4 regions of the Candidatus Symbiopectobacterium sp. NZEC127 genome follow, and region 4 is predicted to be linked to each of the others. Evidence: predicted binding sites of a transcription regulator. Region 4 holds the regulator's gene; each other region holds the start of a gene.
What was found. Region 4 encodes CRP, which controls carbon source genes, mostly activating them, when cyclic AMP is high. Its sites were predicted from a motif close to ATGTGANNNNNNTCACAT; they were not measured.
Positions count from the first base shown of each region.

Region 1: the regulator CRP is predicted to act here: its motif matches at 1,724-1,741, upstream of J5069_RS08535 (YfcZ/YiiS family protein).
Region 2: the regulator CRP is predicted to act here: its motif matches at 3,896-3,913, upstream of msrB (peptide-methionine (R)-S-oxide reductase MsrB).
Region 3: the regulator CRP is predicted to act here: its motif matches at 3,621-3,638, upstream of J5069_RS10910 (iron-containing alcohol dehydrogenase).

Region 1 is NZ_JAGFPG010000001.1:1,841,565-1,846,976, reverse strand. It holds gene mqo (malate dehydrogenase (quinone)) at 1-112, shown strand, start outside; gene fadL (long-chain fatty acid transporter FadL) at 188-1,474, opposite strand; gene J5069_RS08535 (YfcZ/YiiS family protein) at 1,868-2,164, shown strand; gene fadI (acetyl-CoA C-acyltransferase FadI) at 2,395-3,708, shown strand; gene fadJ (fatty acid oxidation complex subunit alpha FadJ) at 3,705-5,412, shown strand, end outside.
Region 2 is NZ_JAGFPG010000001.1:799,055-804,466, reverse strand. It holds gene sppA (signal peptide peptidase SppA) at 1-1,157, shown strand, start outside; gene ansA (asparaginase) at 1,248-2,267, shown strand; gene pncA (bifunctional nicotinamidase/pyrazinamidase) at 2,317-2,970, shown strand; gene J5069_RS03850 (YeaC family protein) at 3,001-3,294, opposite strand; gene msrB (peptide-methionine (R)-S-oxide reductase MsrB) at 3,366-3,785, opposite strand; gene gapA (glyceraldehyde-3-phosphate dehydrogenase) at 4,135-5,130, shown strand; gene J5069_RS03835 (D-hexose-6-phosphate mutarotase) at 5,237-5,412, shown strand, end outside.
Region 3 is NZ_JAGFPG010000002.1:177,928-183,339, reverse strand. It holds gene J5069_RS10930 (aspartate aminotransferase family protein) at 1-766, shown strand, start outside; gene J5069_RS10925 (surface-adhesin E family protein) at 818-2,239, opposite strand; gene J5069_RS10920 (helix-turn-helix transcriptional regulator) at 2,708-3,184, shown strand; gene J5069_RS10915 (helix-turn-helix domain-containing protein) at 3,270-3,488, shown strand; gene J5069_RS10910 (iron-containing alcohol dehydrogenase) at 3,806-4,972, shown strand; gene J5069_RS10905 (MFS transporter) at 5,322-5,412, shown strand, end outside.
Region 4 is NZ_JAGFPG010000007.1:214,097-219,508, forward strand. It holds gene J5069_RS20975 (aminodeoxychorismate synthase component II) at 14-589, shown strand; gene argD (bifunctional acetylornithine/succinyldiaminopimelate transaminase) at 714-1,937, shown strand; gene crp (cAMP-activated global transcriptional regulator CRP) at 2,004-2,636, opposite strand; gene J5069_RS20990 (OsmC family protein) at 2,953-3,372, shown strand; gene J5069_RS20995 (phosphoribulokinase) at 3,407-4,276, opposite strand; gene J5069_RS21000 (YheU family protein) at 4,387-4,614, opposite strand; gene J5069_RS21005 (hydrolase) at 4,611-5,412, opposite strand, start outside.

The DNA.
Region 1 (5,412 bases), on a different contig from region 4:
CGTGCCGTCTTACGGTAAGAAACTGGATGGCGATATCGATCTCACCAACCAGATCCGCCGTTACACCAGTGACACGCTGCACCTGAACTACATTGAAGTGAAGCCGGAGTAAACTGCGAGCGTTGCGTTACTTTGATCAAAAAGAAAGGCCGCATTAGCGGCCTTTTTTATCGATCACGAGTCGTGATTAGAAGGTGTAGTTCAGGTTAACGCCGTAGAGCCAGGCGCGGCCTTTGGAACTAAAGTTGTACTCGGTACCGCCCAATCTTGCAGGAGCGTGTTCGGTAATATTCACGCTCTTGCCGTGCATATAGGATACGCCAACGTCCACGGACATATCTTTATTAAACGCATAGGTAGTACCCGCGCTTAACCAGAAGCGATCCTGATCGGGAATGGAAATGGAACGTTTATCGGCAGGAACCGGGCTGTCATCGAAGGCGATACCGGTACGGAAGGTCCAGTTATCGTCATGATAATAGGTGGTGCCGATAGCCAGGCGGTAGGCGTCGCGGAAACCTTCTTGTTTCTCAAACAGCGGGTCACCAGCATTATCGGTTGCTCTTAGCTCTTTAAAGGTGCTCCAACTGGTCAGCGCCATGCTGTAATGCACCGCCCATTGCGGGGCGACTCGGTGGTAAGCGGAGATTTCCCACATTTCAGGCAGGTTTAATGTTAACTTACCTGGAATGGTTGCACCGTTAAGCCCGCCCGGCGCGAATGTAGGAAGTTGGTTACTGTAATCGCCTTTAAAGTCGATATCGACTTTAGAACGGTAAGTCAGACCAAAACGGTTATTTTTATCCACTTCATAGAGGATACCTGCGTTCCAACCATAGCCCCACTCTTTGCCTTCCAAACGCGCAGCCTCAGTGGATGGACTAGTCGTTGGGACACTTGCGGATGCTTCACCAAGATGACGCACAATCGTGGCATCGGCATATACGGCATTGACGCCCAAACCAAAGCTAAAGTGTTGATTCAGGCGATAGGCTGCGCTCAGGTTCAGGTTAGACGTCAGCAAGTCAGTCTTGCCACCGATGGAGCCGGCAGTAAAGTTGTTATCAAACTCCGTCGCCAGCCCATAGTTGGTGGTAGCTGATGCACCGATCGCCCACTGGTCATTTAACGGCATGATAATGTGCATGTTTGGCACCCAGGCGTGCGGCGCGATATTTTTTGCACTAGCATCGTTATAGGTTGGAGCTCGAGTGCTACGCCCCGTAATATCAATATCCGGATTAATATACGTCACACCACCAGAAACCGTGGTGCGATCGAACATTGTCATGGTGGCGGGGTTGCGGCTGCCGGATGTCGCATTATCGGCCACGGCACCTTCGCCAGAAAACGCACGCCCCAACCCGGATGAAGAGTATTCATTGAGTTGGAAGCCTGCGGCGGAAACTTGTGCTGAAACCAGTGCCACTGCTATCGCTACTGCGGAGTGTTTAAACAGGTTTTTCTGGCTCATGACCAAAACCTCATCGTGTACTTGTTATTTGACTTTGTTACATACCGTAACAAGGGACGCGCATTGTAGGGGGCGCAGGTGGACTGACAAATCAGACCAGTTGGCGAAAGTATAAGTGGGGAGTATGGAAATGTTGCAAGTTTGTGTTCGAAATATTTCCAGATTGATGTAAAAACCAGATCCAGTTAACACATTCGTTAAGAAATTCGCGGTCTAAGGTGCGTTAATTTACCTAATAATAACAAAACGATGTGAGCTTGATCACTAAATGCCCTTACGTGCAGTAAGTCCTAGTGCTTGGCGAGCCTGCTGAGTAAAATAGCGGGAAAAGTGATATTTTTGAACCGGATCAAATCTGCCCGGGCAGTTCGTTACCCGTAGAGGAAAAGCATCATGACAAACGCGATAAATAAATGTTCTGCTGAAGAAACCGCCGCTTGCTGCTGCGTAGATGTCGGTACTGTAATGGACAACACTGACTGTACGGCATCCTACAGCAAAGTATTTGCTGACCGTGCTGCTGCGCAGGCCACGCTGGCGGCGCTAACGGAAAAAGCCCGTGCAGTAGAATCTGAGCCGTGCCAGATCGACAGTCGCTTTGCTGACGTGAACGGCGGCGTACAACTGGATATCGATTTCACGTTCAGCTGCCAGGCTGAAACGCTGATTTTCCAACTGGGACTGCGTTAAGCATCCCGGTGATAACGTGCGGTGCAGCGCGCCGCACGTTGTGTTCGTCCCCGTTTTCTCTACCCACTCTTCGTCTTGCCATCCCCTTTTAGATTCCACCTCCTCTTGCAGAGAGCGTGCGCTCGCATTTTGTAGTGAACAGGTTTGCTTAATGTAATGCTCTGGTTAACACTCTATTCAGGTCTGACCTGTTAGAACATATACTTAATTCTCTGTTTACAGGAGTGTTTATGAGCGAGGTGTTACCCCTGATAACCCGGAGCGGCGAACGGGTCGCGATCGTCAGTGGATTGCGCACGCCTTTTGCTCGTCAAGCGACCGCGTATCGCGGTATTCCCGCCATGGATTTGGGCAAAATGGTGGTGAGCGAACTGCTGATCCGGTATGGCATCGATCCCAAGTGGGTCGATCTGTTGGTGTTTGGTCAGGTAGTACAAATGCCGGCTGCGCCCAATATCGCGCGCGAAATTGTGCTGGGCACCGGAATGTGTGTGCATACCGATGCCTACACGGTTTCCCGTGCCTGTGCCACCAGCTTTCAGTCCGTGGTCAACGTGGCCGAAAGCATTATGGCGGGCACCGCGCAGGTGGGAATTGCGGGCGGGGCTGATACGTTCTCATTGCCGCCGATCGGTGTAACCAAAAATCTGGCGATGACGCTGCTGGATCTCAGCAAGGCCCGCACGTTGGGGCAACGGCTCAAACTGCTGTCACGCTTGCGTCCGCGCGATCTGGTGCCGGTCTCGCCGCCCGTGGCGGAGTACTCCACCGGGCTGCGTATGGGTGATACCGCAGAACAGATGGCAAAAACCTACGGCATTTCTCGCGCCGACCAGGATGCTTTTGCTCATCGTTCGCACCGGCTGGCGGCGAAAACCTGGCAACAAGGTGTGCTGCATCAAGAGGTGATGACCGCTTACGTACCGCCATACCGTCAAACGCTCAAAGAAGATAACAACGTGCGTCATGATTCTACGCTGGAGCATTACGCCCGTTTGTCGCCCGCGTTTGATCGCCTGCACGGTTCTGTCACCGCGGCCAACAGCTCTCCCCTTACCGACGGTGCGGCCGCTGTACTCTTAATGAGTGAAGGAAAAGCGCGCAGCCTCGGGTTAACGCCGCTGGGCTACCTGAAAAGCTATGCTTTCACTGCCATTGGTGTTCAGCACGATATGCTGTTGGGACCGGCGTATGCCACGCCGCTGGCGTTGGATCGTGCGGGTCTTAGCCTTGGCGATCTTACGCTTATCGATATGCATGAAGCTTTTGCGGCGCAGACGCTGGCCAACGTCAAACTGTTCGCCAGCGCTGATTTTGCACGGGATAAGCTGGGGCGTACCTCGGCATTGGGAGACGTGGACATGGACAAATTCAACGTGCTGGGCGGTTCGATTGCTTACGGTCATCCGTTTGCGGCCACGGGGGCCAGAATGATTACGCAGACCCTGCATGAGTTACAACGGCGCGGCGGCGGGTTTGGGCTGGTTACCGCCTGTGCGGCGGGGGGACTGGGGGCGGCAATGGTTCTGGAGGTCACACCATGAAACAAGTGCACGCTATCGAGCAAGCACCGAGCGAGGTAGAGACAGCTCCCTCGGCGTTTTCGCTGTACGTTCGGCCAGACAATATTGCTGTGATCGCCATGGACGTGCCGGGCGAGAAGATGAACACCCTGAAAAGCGCCTTTGCGGAACAAGTACAAACGGTGCTGCATCAGGCGCAGCAACATGCGGCGCTGCGTGGCGTCATTTTAATATCGGGCAAACCTGACTCGTTTATTGTGGGGGCGGATATCACCATGCTTGATGCCTGCACACAGGCGGAAGAGGCGGAAGCGCTGGCGCGGCAAGGGCAGGAAACCTTTGCCGCTTTTGGCGACTTGCCGTTTCCTCTGGTTGCGGCGATCCACGGTCCTTGTCTGGGCGGCGGGTTTGAGCTGGCGTTGGCCTGCGATTATCGCGTCTGCTCGCTGGATGACAAGACAGTGCTGGGATTACCGGAAGTGCAGTTGGGTTTGTTGCCGGGGTCGGGCGGGACTCAGCGTTTGCCCAGGCTGATTGGCGTCGATCGCGCGCTGGATTTGATCTTGACGGGCCGCTCGGTAAAAGCGCGGCAGGCGCTCAAGCTCGGGATGATCGATGATGCCGTTCCCAACAGTATTTTGCTGGAAACGGCGGCCGCGTTGCTGAAAAAGGGTAAACGGCGGCAGCCGATACTGCCCTGGCGCACGCGTCTGGTGAACAGTTGGCCGGTACGTCACGTGTTATTTAAAGTGGTAAAGCAGAAGACGCGCGCTAAAACCCAGGGCAACTATCCTGCCACCGATCGCATCATTCAAGTGGTCCGGCGGGGCATGGATAAAGGGCTGGCCGAAGGGTATAAACAGGAGGCGCGTGCATTTGGCAAACTGGTGATGACACCCGCCTCAGCGGCGTTGCGTAGTCTGTTTTTTGCCACCAATGCGTTGAAAAAACAGGCGGGAGCTTCAGCCGAACCGCGTGAAATACACCGTGTCGGCGTGCTCGGTGGTGGACTGATGGGCGGCGGTATCGCCTGCGTTACCGCCCAGCGCGCACAGCTTCCGGTGCGCATCAAGGATATCAACGAAGAAGGTATCAACCATGCGCTACGTTACAGTTGGGAATTGCTGAGTAAACGCGTGCAGCGCAAACGCATGAAACCGGCGGAACGCCAGCGCCTGATGACGCTGGTCTCCGGCAGCACCGATTATCACGGTTTTGAATATGCCGATATCGTTGTCGAGGCGGTGTTTGAGGATCTGGCGCTCAAGCAGAACATGGTGGCAGATATCGAACAGCATGCGCGCCCGGAAACCCTGTTCGCGTCCAACACCTCTTCCTTGCCCATACACCAGATCGCCGAACGGGCGCAGCGCCCTGAGCAAGTCATTGGTCTGCACTATTTCAGCCCGGTAGACAAAATGCCGTTGGTAGAAGTGATTCCCCATGCAGGCACCAGCGCTGAAACCATCGCCACCACGGTAGCTTTTGCCCGCCAGCAAGGGAAAACCGCCATTGTGGTGGCCGATAAAGCCGGGTTTTATGTCAACCGCATTTTGGCTCCCTATATCAACGAGGCAGCTTATTGCCTGTTGGAAGGCGAGCCGGTGGAGACCGTGGATGCCGCGCTGGTACGCTTCGGTTTCCCGGTTGGCCCGTTAACCCTGCTCGACGAAGTGGGCATTGATGTGGCGACCAAGATAGTGCCGATACTGGTGGCGGCATGGG
Region 2 (5,412 bases), on a different contig from region 4:
GATTGTGGCAAAATTACCTGAATACGGTTGCGGCAAACCGCCAAATCACACCGCAACAGCTGTTCCCCGGAGCCAGTGCGATTATCGCCGGCCTTCAGGCTGTACAAGGCGATCCGGCACGCTATGCGCTGGATAACAAACTGGTGGACGAAGTGGCATCCCGTTCGGTCATCGAACAGAAGCTGGTAAAAACCTTCGGCTGGGACAACAAGAATCAGAGCTTCAACTACACCAGCATTTATGATTACAGCGAAAAACCGACCAACCAAAGCGGCGCGGAAATCGCGGTGATCTTTGCCAGCGGCGCTATCGTTGACGGTCCGGAAACCCCGGGGGTGGTCGGTGGTGATACCACGGCGGCCCAAATTCGGCAGGCCAGACTGGATCCTAAAATCAAGGCGATCGTGCTGCGCGTCAATAGCCCCGGTGGCAGCGTAACCGCCTCGGAGAAGATTCGCGCGGAGCTGATGGCAGTACGTCTGGCTGGCAAACCGATCGTGGTATCGATGGGCGGTATGGCCGCGTCCGGCGGCTACTGGATCTCCACGCCAGCCAACGCCATTATCGCCAGTTCGAGCACCTTGACCGGGTCGATTGGGATATTTGGCGTGATCACCACGTTTGAAAATACCCTTGGTGCTATCGGCGTGCATACCGATGGCGTGGCCACCTCGCCGTTAGCGGATCTCAGCATCACCAAAACGCTGCCGCCCGAGTTTTCGCAAATGATGCAAATCAGCATCGAGCGCGGTTATAAAAACTTCGTCGATCTGGTGGCGCAGTCACGCAAGAAAAGCCCGGAAGAGATTGATAAAATCGCCCAAGGGCACGTTTGGACCGGTGACGACGCCAAGACCAACGGTTTGGTCGATCAGTTGGGTGACTTTGACGATGCGGTCAAAAAAGCGGCCGAACTGGCCAAGCTGGGCCAATACCAGCTCAACTGGTTCGAGGAACAGCCAAGCCTGCTGGATATGATGCTCAACCGCGTCAACGCCGCCGCTCACGCCTGGTTACCGGCCCGACTTCAGGCGATGTTGCCTGCTCCGGTAGCGCAGTTGGCTGAAGTGGTGCAAGCGCAACCGGCGTTGCTCAATACCTTCAACGATCCTCAGCATCGCTATGCGCTTTGCATGGCCTGCGGTGAAGTGAAATAAACCTGGTAACACAGGATTTTCCCTCAGCCCGGCGTATGTCGGGCTGTTTTTCATTTTTTCATCAGCACACCCTTTTTTCATAAGAACAGCATGCAAAAGAAATCCATCTATGTCGCGTATACCGGCGGTACTATTGGTATGCAACGCTCCGCCAATGGTTACATTCCGGTATCTGGTCACCTGCAACAGCAACTGGCTAACATGCCGGAGTTTCATCGCCCGGAGATGCCTGATTTTACCATCCATGAATATGATCCGCTGATTGACTCCTCCGACATGACCCCTGCCGATTGGCAGGCCATTGCTGAGGATATTCAACAGCACTACGATGAGTACGATGGCTTCGTTATTCTGCACGGCACCGATACCATGGCCTTCACGGCGTCAGCCCTCTCCTTCATTATGGAGAATCTGGCCAAGCCGCTCATTGTGACAGGGTCACAAATTCCGTTAGCGGAGTTGCGTTCTGATGGACAAACCAACCTGCTGAACGCCCTGTATGTCGCGGCTAATCACCCGGTGAATGAAGTCAGCCTGTTTTTCAATAACAAGCTGCTGCGCGGTAACCGCACCACGAAAGCGCATGCGGATGGCTTTGATGCGTTCGCCTCCCCCAACTTCCCGACGCTGCTAGAGGCCGGTATTCATATACGCCGCCTGGTGCCGCCTCAATCGGAAACCCCCAGTGGGCCGCTGATCGTGCATCCTATTACCCCGCAACCGATCGGTGTGATTACCGTTTATCCGGGAATTTCAGCGGATGTGGTGCGTAACTTCCTGCGTCAGCCGGTCAAAGCGCTGATATTGCGCTCTTACGGTGTGGGGAATGCACCGCAAAGCCCGGCGCTGTTGGACGAACTGCGTCAGGCATCGGCGCGCGGTATCGTGGTGGTTAACCTCACCCAGTGCATTTCCGGACGGGTGAACATGGAAGGCTACGCCACCGGCAACGCGCTGGCGCAGGCCGGTGTGATCAGCGGTTTTGATATGACGGTGGAAGCCGCGCTGACTAAACTGCATTATCTGCTGAGCCAGCCTGATTTAACCCCGGATACCATTCGCCAGTTAATGCAGCAAGACCTGCGCGGCGAACTGACTCAGGACGCCTAACCCGGATGCTGGAGCTGCCATGAACCCTACCGTCCTACACCATGCAGTCATCAATCATGCCCTGCTGTTGGTCGATTTGCAGAATGATTTTTGCCCGAACGGCGCACTGCCTGTCGCACAGGGTGATGTCACCATTGAGGTTGCCAACGTGGCGATAGCGGCGGCACAGAAGGCCGGGATGCCCATCATTGCCAGCCAGGATTGGCACCCGGCCCATCATCTGAGCTTCGCCAGCAATCATCCGGACGCTGTCGTGGGTGAGTGTGGTGAACTGGCAGGATTAGCGCAGATCTGGTGGCCAGTGCACTGCGTACAGGGTACGCGAGGTGCGGAGTTCCACCCGCGCCTTCATCATCAGGCGTTTGATGCGGTGATACAAAAAGGCACTCAGCCTGACATTGACAGCTACAGCGCTTTTTTCGACAACGGCAAACGCGCCACCACCGCACTGGATAACCTGTTGCGCCAACGCGGCATCACACGGTTGACCATCATGGGGCTGGCAACGGATTACTGCGTAAAATTTACCGTGCTCGATGCGCTGGCACTCGGGTATGAGGTGCAGATCGTTGAAGAGGGCTGCCGCGGTGTGAATCTCCAACCGGACGACAGCGAGGCTGCCCTGGTAGACATGGTGGCTCGCGGAGCGCGCCGCATTTGCCTGGCCGACTTTATCGCAACATCAGCAAATGACTCCGCATAATACTGCGCCCCTGTGCATTCAGGGGCTCGGCTACTGCCGTTCTCGCTGAATCAAGTTGTCGAACGCAAACGCCTGCTTCAGCTCTTGCTTGCTTTTCATCACCAACTCACCGTCGGTATTGATGGTCATGTGCTCCGCATCAACATTATGGCGCGACTGCCACAGCATCACCATTTGCAGGCAATTTTCTTTTTGCTCCGCTGTCAGCGGCACGCCATCAGGCCATTTGCCCAGTTCCACGGCGGTTGCCAGGCGTTGGTAGATATCCGGCGTCAGCGCCGTCACAACCTCATCAAGCTGTTTGTCGAGCATCGTGATTGCCATCCTGTCATTGCTATTTTTGAACAAAACCCAGCAAGCTGAAACGTTTTAGCTACAAGTATCACCGTGAAACGTCAGCCATCCACTTTCCCACCGTCGGTGCCATCGATAAAACTTAACGAGGCCGAGTTGACGCAGTAACGCTCACCGGTAGTTTGCGGGCCGTCGGGGAACACGTGCCCCAAGTGCGCATCGCATTTACCGCAGCGAATTTCAATACGCTGCATGTTATGAGAAAAATCTTCCAGATAGCGAATTGCCCCCTTCGCCACAGGCCGGTCAAAGCTGGGCCAACCGCATCCAGAGTCATATTTGTTGTCGGAATAAAACAGCGCGCTTTGGCAACACAGGCAGTGATACACCCCGGTGCGTTTATTATGCAACAGTTTGCCTGAATAGGCGGGTTCCGTGCCACGTTGCTGTGTCACGTACTGTTGCATCTCCGTCAAGGTTCCCTTGTCTGCTGGTGCAGACGTTGAAGCTGGCTTATCCATGATTGTCTCGTCATCATTTCTGTTTGGCATGGCTAAGTTTAACAAGAATTAACATCCTCATAACGTTTTTTCCGACTAAAATGGGGAGTAACCACGCAACGCCCCAGCAATTGTGATACTCATCACATTTATCGGGCCTGCGGGCTTTATATTGGTGCAAACGCTCCCATTTAAGGGAAAGATGTTCCTAAGTTTCATTACGGCGCTTTTTCGTGCAACCGTTGCGCATCAGATTTGACTTGCCGCAACTATTGACACGATTCCGCTTGACGCTCAGCAAGGTTTTTGTAATTTTACAACCAACCTTTATTCACTAACCATTATTCACAAACCATAGCTGGTGGAATATATGACTATCAAAGTAGGTATCAACGGTTTTGGCCGCATCGGCCGTATTGTTTTCCGTGCTGCTCAGAATCGTTCTGACATCGAGATCGTTGCAATCAACGACCTGTTGGACGCTGACTACATGGCTTACATGCTGAAATACGACTCAACTCACGGCCGTTTTGACGGCACCGTTGAAGTGAAAGACGGTCAGCTGATTGTTAACGGCAAAAAAATCCGCGTTACCGCAGAAAGAGATCCGGCTAACCTGAAGTGGGACGAAGTTGGCGTTGAAGTGGTTGCAGAAGCGACCGGTATCTTCCTGACTGACGAAACTGCACGTAAGCACATCACCGCTGGCGCGAAAAAAGTGGTTCTGACTGGCCCGTCCAAAGACAACACCCCGATGTTCGTTCGTGGTGCCAACTTTGACAAATATGCCGGACAAGATATCGTTTCCAACGCATCTTGCACCACTAACTGCCTGGCACCGCTGGCAAAAGTGATCAACGACAACTTCGGCATCATCGAAGGTCTGATGACCACTGTTCACGCCACCACCGCTACTCAGAAAACCGTTGATGGCCCGTCTCACAAAGACTGGCGCGGCGGCCGCGGCGCATCCCAGAACATCATCCCGTCCTCTACGGGCGCAGCCAAGGCTGTAGGTAAAGTTCTGCCAGAACTGAACGGCAAACTGACCGGTATGGCGTTCCGCGTTCCGACCCCGAACGTTTCTGTGGTTGACCTGACTGTTCGTCTGGAAAAAGCAGCCAGTTACGAAGAAATCAAGAAAGCCATCAAAGCCGCTGCTGAAGGCGAGCTGAAAGGCGTTCTGGGTTATGTTGAAGATGACGTGGTTTCCACCGATTTCAACGGCGAAATTCTGACGTCTGTGTTCGATGCCAAAGCCGGTATCGCGCTGAACGACAACTTTGTGAAACTGGTTTCCTGGTATGACAACGAAACCGGCTACTCCAACAAAGTACTGGACCTGATCGCCCACATCTCCAAATAAGGCGACGGTGCGATAAGCGATGCAAGGGGCGACGTAATGTCGCCCTTTTTATTAGCTGCGTTCCGCCATGATGCAACACGAAATACAAATAAAACAAGGTAACATCATGAACGATAAAATTTTTTCACTTCCCATCAAATCTGAAATTTCGTCCACGCTCAGTCAACGCCAGATCGACCAACTGCCGGTTATTGTCGTTGACCATCCGCAGGTACGCGCTGCCGTCACGCTGCAAGGTGCGCATCTGCTGCACTGGCAGCCGCAAGGTGAAACGCCAGTCCT
Region 3 (5,412 bases), on a different contig from region 4:
TGACGCACCCGATTTAGGCGTCTGGTTTGCCAATGAGATCCAAAAACAGATCGACGACATGGCGGCGCACGGCATCAAATTCGCCGGTCTGCTGGTCGATTCAATCTTCTCTTCTGATGGCGTGCTGCCAGGACCGGCAGGCTTCCTGAAACCTGCACTCGACGTGGTGCATGCCAACGGCGGCATTTTTATCGCCGACGAGGTGCAACCGGGATTTGCACGCACCGGCGACAGCTTCTGGGGATTCGCGCGCCACGGTATCGTGCCGGACGTGGTGACGCTGGGTAAACCAATGGGTAACGGGATTCCAGTGTCTGGCCTGCTCGCCAAAGCCGATGTGTTAGCCGCCTTTAGCGATGAGATCCCCTATTTCAACACCTTTGGCGGAAACCCGGTTTCCATGGCGGCGGCGCAGGCGGTGTTGCGGGTGATCCGCGAAGAGAAGTTGCAGGAGCACAGTCTGATTGTCGGTGAACAACTGCGGCAAGAACTGGCACGACTCGCCGATCGCCATGAATGCGTGGGCGATGTGCGCGGAGCCGGGTTATTTATCGGTTTCGAACTGGTGAGCGATCGCGCCGCCAAAACGCCTGACAAGGCGCTGGCACTGGATGTGATCGAACGCCTGAGAGCCGAGCGCGTGCTGACTTCAGTGGCAGGTCCTTATGGCAACGTATTGAAATTGCGCCCACCATTGGCTTTTCAGGCGCAGGATATCGACTGGCTGGTAGGGTCGTTGGACAAGGTGCTGAGTGCCGTGCGTTAATGACGTTGGCGCACGCTCTCCGCTCAAACGGGGAACGTGCGCCAAGACAGATCACTTCACCAGCGTCACATCGTCAAAGGCAAAACGCTTTTTCTCACCGGCTTCGTGATAACCGATGCGAATAAACACCTGCAAGTCCTCGAGGTAGGCATAATCACTGCTCATCGGGCGGCCATCACCGCGATCGTCGGTACAAGTGAATTCCAGATAGCGACCGGGAAAATGCGGGCTAATTGCCGTGGCATTGCGCCATGCGTCATCTGCACGGCACTGCTGGCCGGTTGACTTGGTATCGCTCTGGTTATTCTTCCAGCGATACTCGGTACCTGCCGTCGGAGGCAGCACAAACGTGTTTTCCAGCGTGTTGCTGATAACCGGTTTTTCTGCCAGCGAATCCCATTTCTTGACGTCCACGATATTAAACAGGCGTACATGTTGTGAATAAAACACCACGCCACCCAACGTCATTTTATCCAACGTCAGTACCGTTCCATCCGGCAGGTTGTCCATTTGCACCACAAACGAGGCGAGATCCTCACCCGGCGATTTTTGGACGTAGCTCAGGCGCTTGAATGTCGGGCGCTGTTGCGGTGTCGCAACCGCCTGTTGCACCGTATTCGCCACGGCCTGTGGCAGTGGCGGACGCTGGATCGGAGCCGGATCGTTTTGCGCAAAATCAGGTCGTAACGGCAAATCCTCCGCCATTGGCTTTTCACGCCATTCCAGCGTGCCGTTACCGCTAAGCTGGCGAATATCGTTAACCGCGCAAAGCCTTTTCGCGAGCGCAGTTTCCTCAGCGGAAAGCGCGGTGAATGCAGGATTTTCTTCAGACTGGCTATCCGTTATTCGTCCCTGATTATCCAACGCAAACTGATTAAGGGTTTGGCCCTTATCCTGTGCGCAATCGAAAACCTTATCCGTTATTTTCACCGAATAGGGCGCGAGGTATTTTTCATCTTGATGAATACGCGCATAGTCCGTTGCGAGACGCACCTGAAGCCGATCGCCCTGCCTCGCGCTGTTAGTCACATCAATATACGGCCGGTTACCCTGCGTATCAGGCTCAGCCAGCGCAACCCATTGCGGAACGGGGACGTTTTGTTGACACACATCCAGAGCAGGATCGGTGCTGTAGGGGCTGTCCGCCTCCGGTTCGAAAGGCAGACCGGGAACATAACGAGCCAGTGAGCCCGCGCCATAGACCCGAACGCTTGGCCGGTTTGGTACGGGAGGGGTAACACTGGCAAACAGGTGTATTTTTTGGCCGGTATCGCAATCGACATTAAGCCATAAATCCGTCGTGCCACTCCCCAGCGTGGAGATACGAAAAAGGGCGTTAATGGCATTGCCCACTCGCACCGTATTGCCGGGCACCAGGGTCACATCCTTGATAACCACCGCAGGCAGTTGTGGCTGTGCAAACGCCGGTGCAGACAGTACCCATCCCAGAGTCAGTAGTGTTAGCCGCTTCATCGAGCATCCTGTTATTTAATCATTAATTCTCTACCCGCTATCGGGCAAAACGCGCTACATCATGCAATTGATGGCTGGAGGCTGGCAACGGGCATGTTCTGATTTTTAGTCTCTTTTGGGCGGGTAGAGCGTTGGCTTTGTCGCTCAAAAAATAATGCGTATCAAAACACCCATAAAGAACCAAAAATGAAGTTAAAGAGTAAAAAAGGTTACACAGATTGAAAATTATGCAGATTAAACGTACTATTTTACTCATAATGGGGGCGAGTATAATTTTATAGGGATTGCACAAGCGCTTAACGATCTTGTTCCAGCAGAAACGTTACTGAAAGCATTGCAAGATACTGCACAACAATTATTGGGACTCAAAGAGAGACTGATACAAAGGGGGGTTCCCGAACAGATCGTTACCCTGCCGTCTATCGGTTTCAACTATATAGAACAAAAGTTGGATAGATGGGGATTGCTATGAAAAATCAAAACAGTGATGTGATGCCAGCGAGCGAAACGATAAGGAGAATAAAAGAAAAAAACCGCACGCTGCAAGAACCGATAACACCTTATACCGCCCAGCCGTACACACCGTCCCCCGGAGTGCAAAGTATAAAGCGGCAACGAGTTTCTAAAAAGGCCAAGCCAATTAGCACACCAGAAAGGCAATCTGCCATGAATGACATTATCAGGCATCTGCTACTGGGTGAAATCACACAGGGCAAGGCGCTAAAAATGCTTCGGGCTGACGTATTAGGGCTAAAGCAAGATGCCTTCGCCACTCTGGTTTCAATATCACGCAAAACGCTGTCCGACGTTGAAAATGACCGAGGCAACTACACCGCTGATGTCATCAACAAGCTATTCAACCCTTTTGGGCTTCAGGTAGGACTTGTCCCCACTTCGCGCCACCGGCTTGCCGCGCTTTTGGCGTCCGAGAAATCCGATGCATAAAAATGCAGATTGCACAGATAACGTTCTACTTTGGGTGGGTTATAATGATGAATCACAGAGGTAGCAACGACAGGAGAGCGCCAACATGCAGAACACAGGAGATACGACCCGGCTCTTTGGACAACGCATTAAAACGTTGCGCGTTCAGGCAGGGCTCACACAGATGGCATTGGCCAGTAGATGTAATCTGGATCGTACTTACTTAAGCGGTATTGAACGTGGTATCAGAAACCCAACCTTAGAAATCATCAGTGTCATCGCCGCGGGGCTCGGTACTTCATTAGCTGCGCTATTCGACTACTGATTCTCTCCCATCGTCGCCTGTTCCCCCCAGTTTCACGCTCCCCAGTACAACACTTATCCTTGGTCAGTTTTGAACATCTCGCAAATTAGTTGTAAAAACAATGTCACTTATTGTTAAAAACAATCGCATGTAATGTGATGTAAATCAAAGTTCATCGCCGCTATTCCCTTACACTGCCCACAGATGTTCAACCTCTGCTTTTGTTATCCATGTCTGGTGCTGCTTAATGTTGGCGCTAAGTGGCTATTTTTTAACAAAATTACCAGAAGCTCTGATGAACATACTGACAGCCATCATTTATAAATAGGGGAAATTGTATGTCGACATATTATTTTCTACCCACACGAAATGTATTTGGTGAGGGCAGCGTTCAGGAAGCCGGTAGTCTTGCAAAAACGTTAAATGCCAAAAAAATCCTTATTGTCACCGATGCCTTCCTCGCCAAAAGTGGAATGGCGGATAAGGTTGCTGAAATTTATAAAAAGGCAGGTATTGGCGTTCATATATTTGGCGGTGCAGAGCCCAACCCGACGGATAAAAACGTTGCGGAAGGCATCAAGTCTTATCGGGAAAATGACTGTAACGCGATTGTTTCTCTCGGTGGCGGCTCGTCGCATGACTGTGCGAAAGGGATTGGCCTTATCGCCGCTAACGGCGGAAATATTCGCGATTTTGAAGGCGTCGATAAATCGATCAACGATATGATCCCGCTGATGGCCATTAACACCACGGCGGGCACCGCGTCGGAAATTACCCGTTTTTGTATTATTACCGATACAGAACGCAAAGTTAAAATGGCGATTGTTGACTGGCGCGTTACGCCACAAATTTCCATTAACGATCCGGAATTGATGGTCGGGATGCCACCGTCACTGACAGCTGCGACAGGGATGGATGCATTAACCCACGCCATTGAAGCTTATGTTTCAACCATGGCAAATCCACTTACGGATGCCGCCGCCTTAAAAGCCATCAAAATGATCACCCAATATTTGCCGAAGGCCGTTGCCAATGGTGAATATATGAAAGCCAGAGATAATATGGCCTATGCGCAATATCTGGCGGGGATCGCTTTCAACAACGCATCACTGGGCTATGTCCATGCCATGGCGCATCAGTTGGGCGGCTTTTATAATCTGCCGCACGGCGTGTGTAATGCCATTTTGCTGCCGTATGTCGAATCCTTCAACCTTATCGGCAACCTTAACCGCTTCAGAGATATTGCCGAAGCCATGGGAGAAACCGTGGATGGCCTGTCGACAGATGAAGCTGCATTGAAAGCCATTAGCGCGATTCAACGCTTGGGCAAACAGGTGGGCATTCCACGCGATCTGAAGAGCCTTGGCGTGAAACCGGAAGATTTCGCCATTATGGCTGAGAATGCGAAGAAAGACGTTTGCCAATTAACCAACCCGCGCAAAGCCACCAAAGAGCAAGTTATTGAGCTGTACCGTCAGGCCTATGAAGGCGAAGCGATTTTGTAATCAACAACATCGCCAAGAGGGAGTTACCCAACGCGGTAGGGACAGCGAGTCCTGAAACAACGCGTAGGTAGCTCTCTCTACACCTTTCACCCGATTCCCCTCCCCGCATTTTCATCGATAATAGCTCACTAGAATGGTCATTTCCGCGTAGGCGGGGATGACGAGGGGACAGTGATTTACCTATCAGTCTGCCACTTTTCGCAAAAGTGTTTTTTATATTTCTACGTTTATCTCCCCGCGTAATCACGGCAGAATGCCAAGTTCAAATCGCAAGCGCTGATGGATGCCTGTATTTCCGGGGCGATTCAATGCTGGTGGCGTTCAAATCGCAACGATTAGGAAGCAAATCATGTCGACAAGCCGTACGTCTTCACCCTCCCATTCCACCCTGCCATTGCTCTCGCTCGCCGTTGGCGCATTTGGTATTGGCACCACCGAAT
Region 4 (5,412 bases):
AGACGCGTCCCGCATGCTCCTACTCATCGACAACTACGACTCCTTCACCTACAACCTCTACCAGTACTTTTGTGAGCTGGGTGCCGAGGTGCTGGTTAAACGCAACGACGTCCTGACGCTAGCGGATATCGAAACGCTGGCACCGACACATCTGGTGATCTCCCCTGGTCCCTGTACGCCGGATGACGCAGGCATTTCTCTGGCGGCGATTCGCCATTTTGCTGGCAAGTTGCCCATTCTTGGTGTGTGTCTCGGCCATCAGGCGCTGGGGCAGGCATTTGGTGCGCGCGTGGTGCGGGCACGTCAGGTGATGCATGGCAAAACGTCCTTGATACAGCACACCGGGAACGGCGTTTTTAGCGGGCTGGCAATGCCATTAACCGTGACGCGCTACCACTCTCTGGTGATCGACCCCGCCTCTCTGTCCGCCGAGTTTGACGTCACGGCCTGGACGGAGCGTGAAGGTGAGCGTGATGAAATCATGGGAATACGCCATCGCACCTTGCCGTTAGAAGGGGTGCAGTTTCATCCTGAAAGCATTCTGAGCGAGCAAGGGCATCAACTGTTGCAGAACTTCCTTAATACCTGAGGTTATCAGCATGTGCTGTGATAAAACGGACTGTCATAACGCGCTATTTTATAATCCTGTGTATTGATTTTTTATGCATATTTGGTGATTATATTTTCACTTTAAGCGGTGTGGACGAAAGCAAATGACAACAGATTCAAAGGCGGTAACGCGGGCGACGCATGACAGGGTGATTCTACCCGTATACGCACCGGCGCAATTTGTGCCTGTTAAAGGCAAGGGTAGCCGCGTATGGGATCAGCAGGGGCGCGAGTATATCGACTTTGCCGGTGGGATTGCGGTAACGGCATTGGGTCATTGCCACCCGGCGCTGGTGGCGGCGTTAAAGCAGCAGGGCGAAACGCTGTGGCATACCAGCAATATCTTCACTAACGAACCCGCGCTGCGTCTGGCCAGCAAACTGATTGACGCCACCTTTGCCGAGCGCGTGTTCTTTGTTAACTCTGGTGCGGAAGCCAACGAAGCGGCCTTCAAGCTGGCTCGTCACTATGCGATTAAACGCCACAGCCCGTATAAAACCAAAATCATTGCGTTCTACAATGCGTTTCATGGCCGTACTTTGTTTACCGTTTCTGTCGGTGGGCAGGCGAAATACGCCGATGGTTTCGGGCCCAAACCGGCCGATATCGTGCACGTGCCGTTCAACGATCTGGCCGCAGTGAAAGCGGTGATGGATGACCACACCTGCGCCGTGGTGCTGGAGCCGATTCAGGGCGAAGGTGGCATTACACCGGCCACGCCGGAATTCCTTAAAGGCGTGCGTGAGCTGTGCGATCAGCACCATGCACTGCTGGTGTTTGATGAAGTGCAAAGCGGCATGGGGCGTTCCGGCAAGCTGTTTACCTATATGCACTATGGCGTGACGCCGGATATTCTCACCACGGCGAAAGCGCTGGGCGGCGGTTTCCCCATCAGCGCCATGCTGACCACCGAAGAGGTCGCCTCTGTGATGACCGTCGGTGTGCACGGCACCACCTACGGCGGTAATCCGCTGGCCTGTGCGGTGGCTGAAGCAGCATTGGACACCATCAATACCCCGCAGGTTCTTTCCGGTGTACAAGCGCGCCACGAGCGTTTCGTCTCGATTCTTCAGGCGATTAATGAAGAGCACGGTATTTTTGAGCAGATTCGCGGTATGGGCCTGCTGATTGGTGCAGAACTGAAGCCGAGATGGCACGGTCAGGCGGGCAAGTTCCTTGCCGCAGCGGCGGAGCAGGGCGTGATGGTGCTAGTGGCTGGGCCTAACGTGATTCGCTTTGTGCCGTCGCTGGTGATTGATCTGGAAGATATCGATCAGGGTATGGCGCGGTTTGCGCGGGCGGTTGAAACGGTGGTTAACGCGGAATAGTGCTGGCTCGTCAAAAGCACGCTGCGCAGCGCGCAACGTGCTTTTGTCTAAACGGTGCTGCTGATATCAGCGTGTGCCGTACACCACGATAGTTTTGCCGTGCGCCGAGATCAGACTCTGATCTTCCAGCATTTTCAAAATACGGCCTACCGTTTCGCGGGAACAGCCAACAATCTGACCAATTTCCTGACGCGTGATCTTGATTTGCATCCCATCCGGGTGCGTCATGGCATCGGGCTGCTTCGCCAGGTTCAACAGCGTCTGCGCGATACGGCCCGTGACATCCAGGAAGGCCAGGTTGCCCACCTTCTGGGAGGTCACCTGGAGGCGACGTGCCATCTGTGAGGAGAGACGCATCAGAATATCCGGGTTGACCTGGATCAGCTGACGGAATTTTTTATAGGAGATTTCAGCGACTTCGCAGGCTGTTTTTGCCCGCACCCATGCGCTGCGTTCCTGACCCTCTTCGAACAGGCCCAGTTCCCCAATAAAATCCCCCTGGTTGAGGTAGGAGAGGATCATTTCCTTGCCTTCTTCATCCTTGATCAGCACAGCCACTGAGCCTTTCACGATGTAGTAAAGCGTTTCTGCCTTTTCACCTTGGTGAATCAGCGTGCTCTTCGATGGATACTTGTGAATATGACAATGAGAAAGGAACCATTCAAGAGTCGGGTCTGTCTGCGGTTTGCCGAGAACCATTCGCTGTTATCCTCTGTTGTAATTCACTGCGCAAATTACAGGGGTCAGAGTTCCCTGTACGGCGTATTAACGTGCTAGTAGTAAAAATTCCGTGTTGGCGGACTGACGTCAGGGAATATACTGGCTTCTGTATGGCGACGTCACGACCCGTTCTGACCGTCAGTATCAAACTGAAGGAACGGATTCTATTCCTGTTTGTAACACAGCTTGACGAGCCTGTCTTGTGTTGTCTCGCTTCAGCATGATTAAGCTCTAGTTATCGGCGGTTTTTATATATAACAGTGAGTAATTTTCAAATAAATTTGAGGAGTTGTGGATGCAAGCGCGCGTAAAATGGGTCGAAGATCTGACCTTTCTCGGTGAGTCGTCATCAGGGCATCAGATTCTGATGGATGGTAATGCTGGCGATAAAGCCCCCAGTCCGATGGAGATGGTGTTGATGGCGGCAGGAGGCTGTAGCGCCATTGATGTGGTGTCCATTTTGCAAAAGGGTCGCAACGCGGTCACTGGGTGTGAAGTCAAATTATCCTCCACGCGTCGTGAAGAAGCGCCGCGTCTGTTTACCCATATCAACCTGCACTTTGTGGTTACGGGCGTGGGACTGACGGATAAGGTGGTTGAACGGGCGGTATCGCTGTCGGCGGAGAAGTATTGTTCAGTGGCGCTAATGTTAGAAAAGGCGGTGAAGGTCACTCACAGCCACGAAATCATCGCTGTCGCATCGTTTTCTTCATAGTCGAATAGTTTTCCGGCGGGCTGTATGCGTTATTTCAGCCCGCGCGACGCCCTTCTGCCAGCCGTTTTACCAACGGTGCCATGATCAGTTCCATGGCCAGCCCCATTTTTCCTCCCGGCACCACCAACGTATTGATGTGTGAGATAAACGAGCCTTGCAGCATCGCCAGCAGGTAGGGATAGTCAATGTTTTCGACGCCCTGGAAATGGATCACCACAAAGCTCTCATCCAACGAAGGGATAGCCTTGGCCGCAAAGGGATTTGAGGTATCAATAGTCGGTACGCGCTGGAAGTTGATATGGGTACGAGAAAACTGCGGGGTGATGTAAGTGATGTAATCTTCCATAGAACGCACCACCGAATCCATCACGGCTTCACGCGAGTGACCGCGTTCGTTGATATCGCGAACCAGCTTTTGAATCCATTCCAGATTGACGATAGGCACCACGCCGACCAGCAGGTCAACGTGCTGAGCAACATCGTACTGATCGGTGACCACCGCACCGTGCAACCCCTCATAAAACAGCATATCGGTAGGATGCTGCATCGGTTCCCACGGGGTAAAGGTGCCGGGCACCTGATTGTAGGGAATCGCCTCATCGTAGGTGTGCAGGTATTTGCGCGTTTTCCCGGTGCCGTTGCGGCCATAGTCGATAAATGCCTGCTCAAGCAGGCTGAAATCGTTGGCCTCTGGGCCAAAATAGCTGATATGGCGGCCCAAATCTTTCGCTTTGCGAATCGCCATGTCCATCTCTGGCCGGGTATAACGGTGAAAGCTATCGCCTTCCAGTGAAGCGGCTTTTATCTGCAACTGCTGGAAGATCTTCCTGAACGCGAGGCTGGTCGTGGTGGTGCCTGCACCACTGGAGCCGGTAACGGCAATGATCGGGTGTTGTTGCGACATGCGGTTGCACTCCGTCGGATTAGGCGTTTGAGTAACACGGATCTCACTGTATAGCAGACACGGTGACGCAAGACGACCCCCCGCGCGTCAGGAAACGGTGATTTTTCACGTTACGGCGTATTTTCGTTTAGCTGGGTGCGCGGCATGATATTCAGCGTTTCGTGCAGCTCTGACCACACCAGCACCACCTCGCCCGAGGCAAGCTGGCGGCGTATATCCCGGACTTTTTCCTCCAGTGAGCGCTCCTGCTCGCCGTAATCCGTGCCTTCGCGTAACACAAAGGACTCAATAATATTTTGCAGCGTATCGCTATCAAGCTGCTGCCAGGGAATCATCATGCTGTTGCCTCCGCGGTGTCCGCCGAAAGAAAGCGCGTGAACCAGGCTGGAATGCGTTGTTCCAGCCACATTTCCGGTTTCAATAATGTTCCGCCGACAAACCCGACGTGCCCGCCGTGCGCCGTCAGTTGGTATTCGATGGTTGCCGGCAGACGGGTGATATCCGGGATCACCTCGGGGGTCATGAACGGATCGTCTTGTGCATGGATAATCAGCGTCGGGGTGCGAATGGTGGGCAGTAACGCCAATGCACTGCACTGATGATAGTAGTCGGCAGCATCCTGAAAACCATGGATACGGGCGGTGATCGCATCATCGAACTCGCGCAACCCCTTGATGCGTTGCAACTGCGCCGGAATAATCGGTAACGAACCCGGATAGCGTGCCAGCTTACGCCGGGCATTCTGTTTAAGCTGTCCTACCAGATAGCGCTGATAAATACGGGAAAACCCGTGCTCGATCCTGCGGCTACAGGCATCGAGGTGAAACGGCGCGGAGACAATTGCCGCAGCGGATAACAGCCGGGCTTCTTCCCGTTTAGCCAACAGGCAAGCCAGCATATTGCCGCCCAGAGAAATGCCGATGGCAGCGGTCGGCACGTCGCCTAGCGTATCCCGCATCCAGCGCAGCAGATAGCTGCCATCATCCGTTTCACCGGAATGGTAGATACGGTTCAGACGGTTGGGGCGGCCGCTACAGCCGCGAAAATGCATAATCACCGCCAGCCAGCCTTGCTCACGGCACGCTTGCAACAAACCGTGTGCATAGGGGCTGTGAAAGCTGCCTTCCAGACCGTGA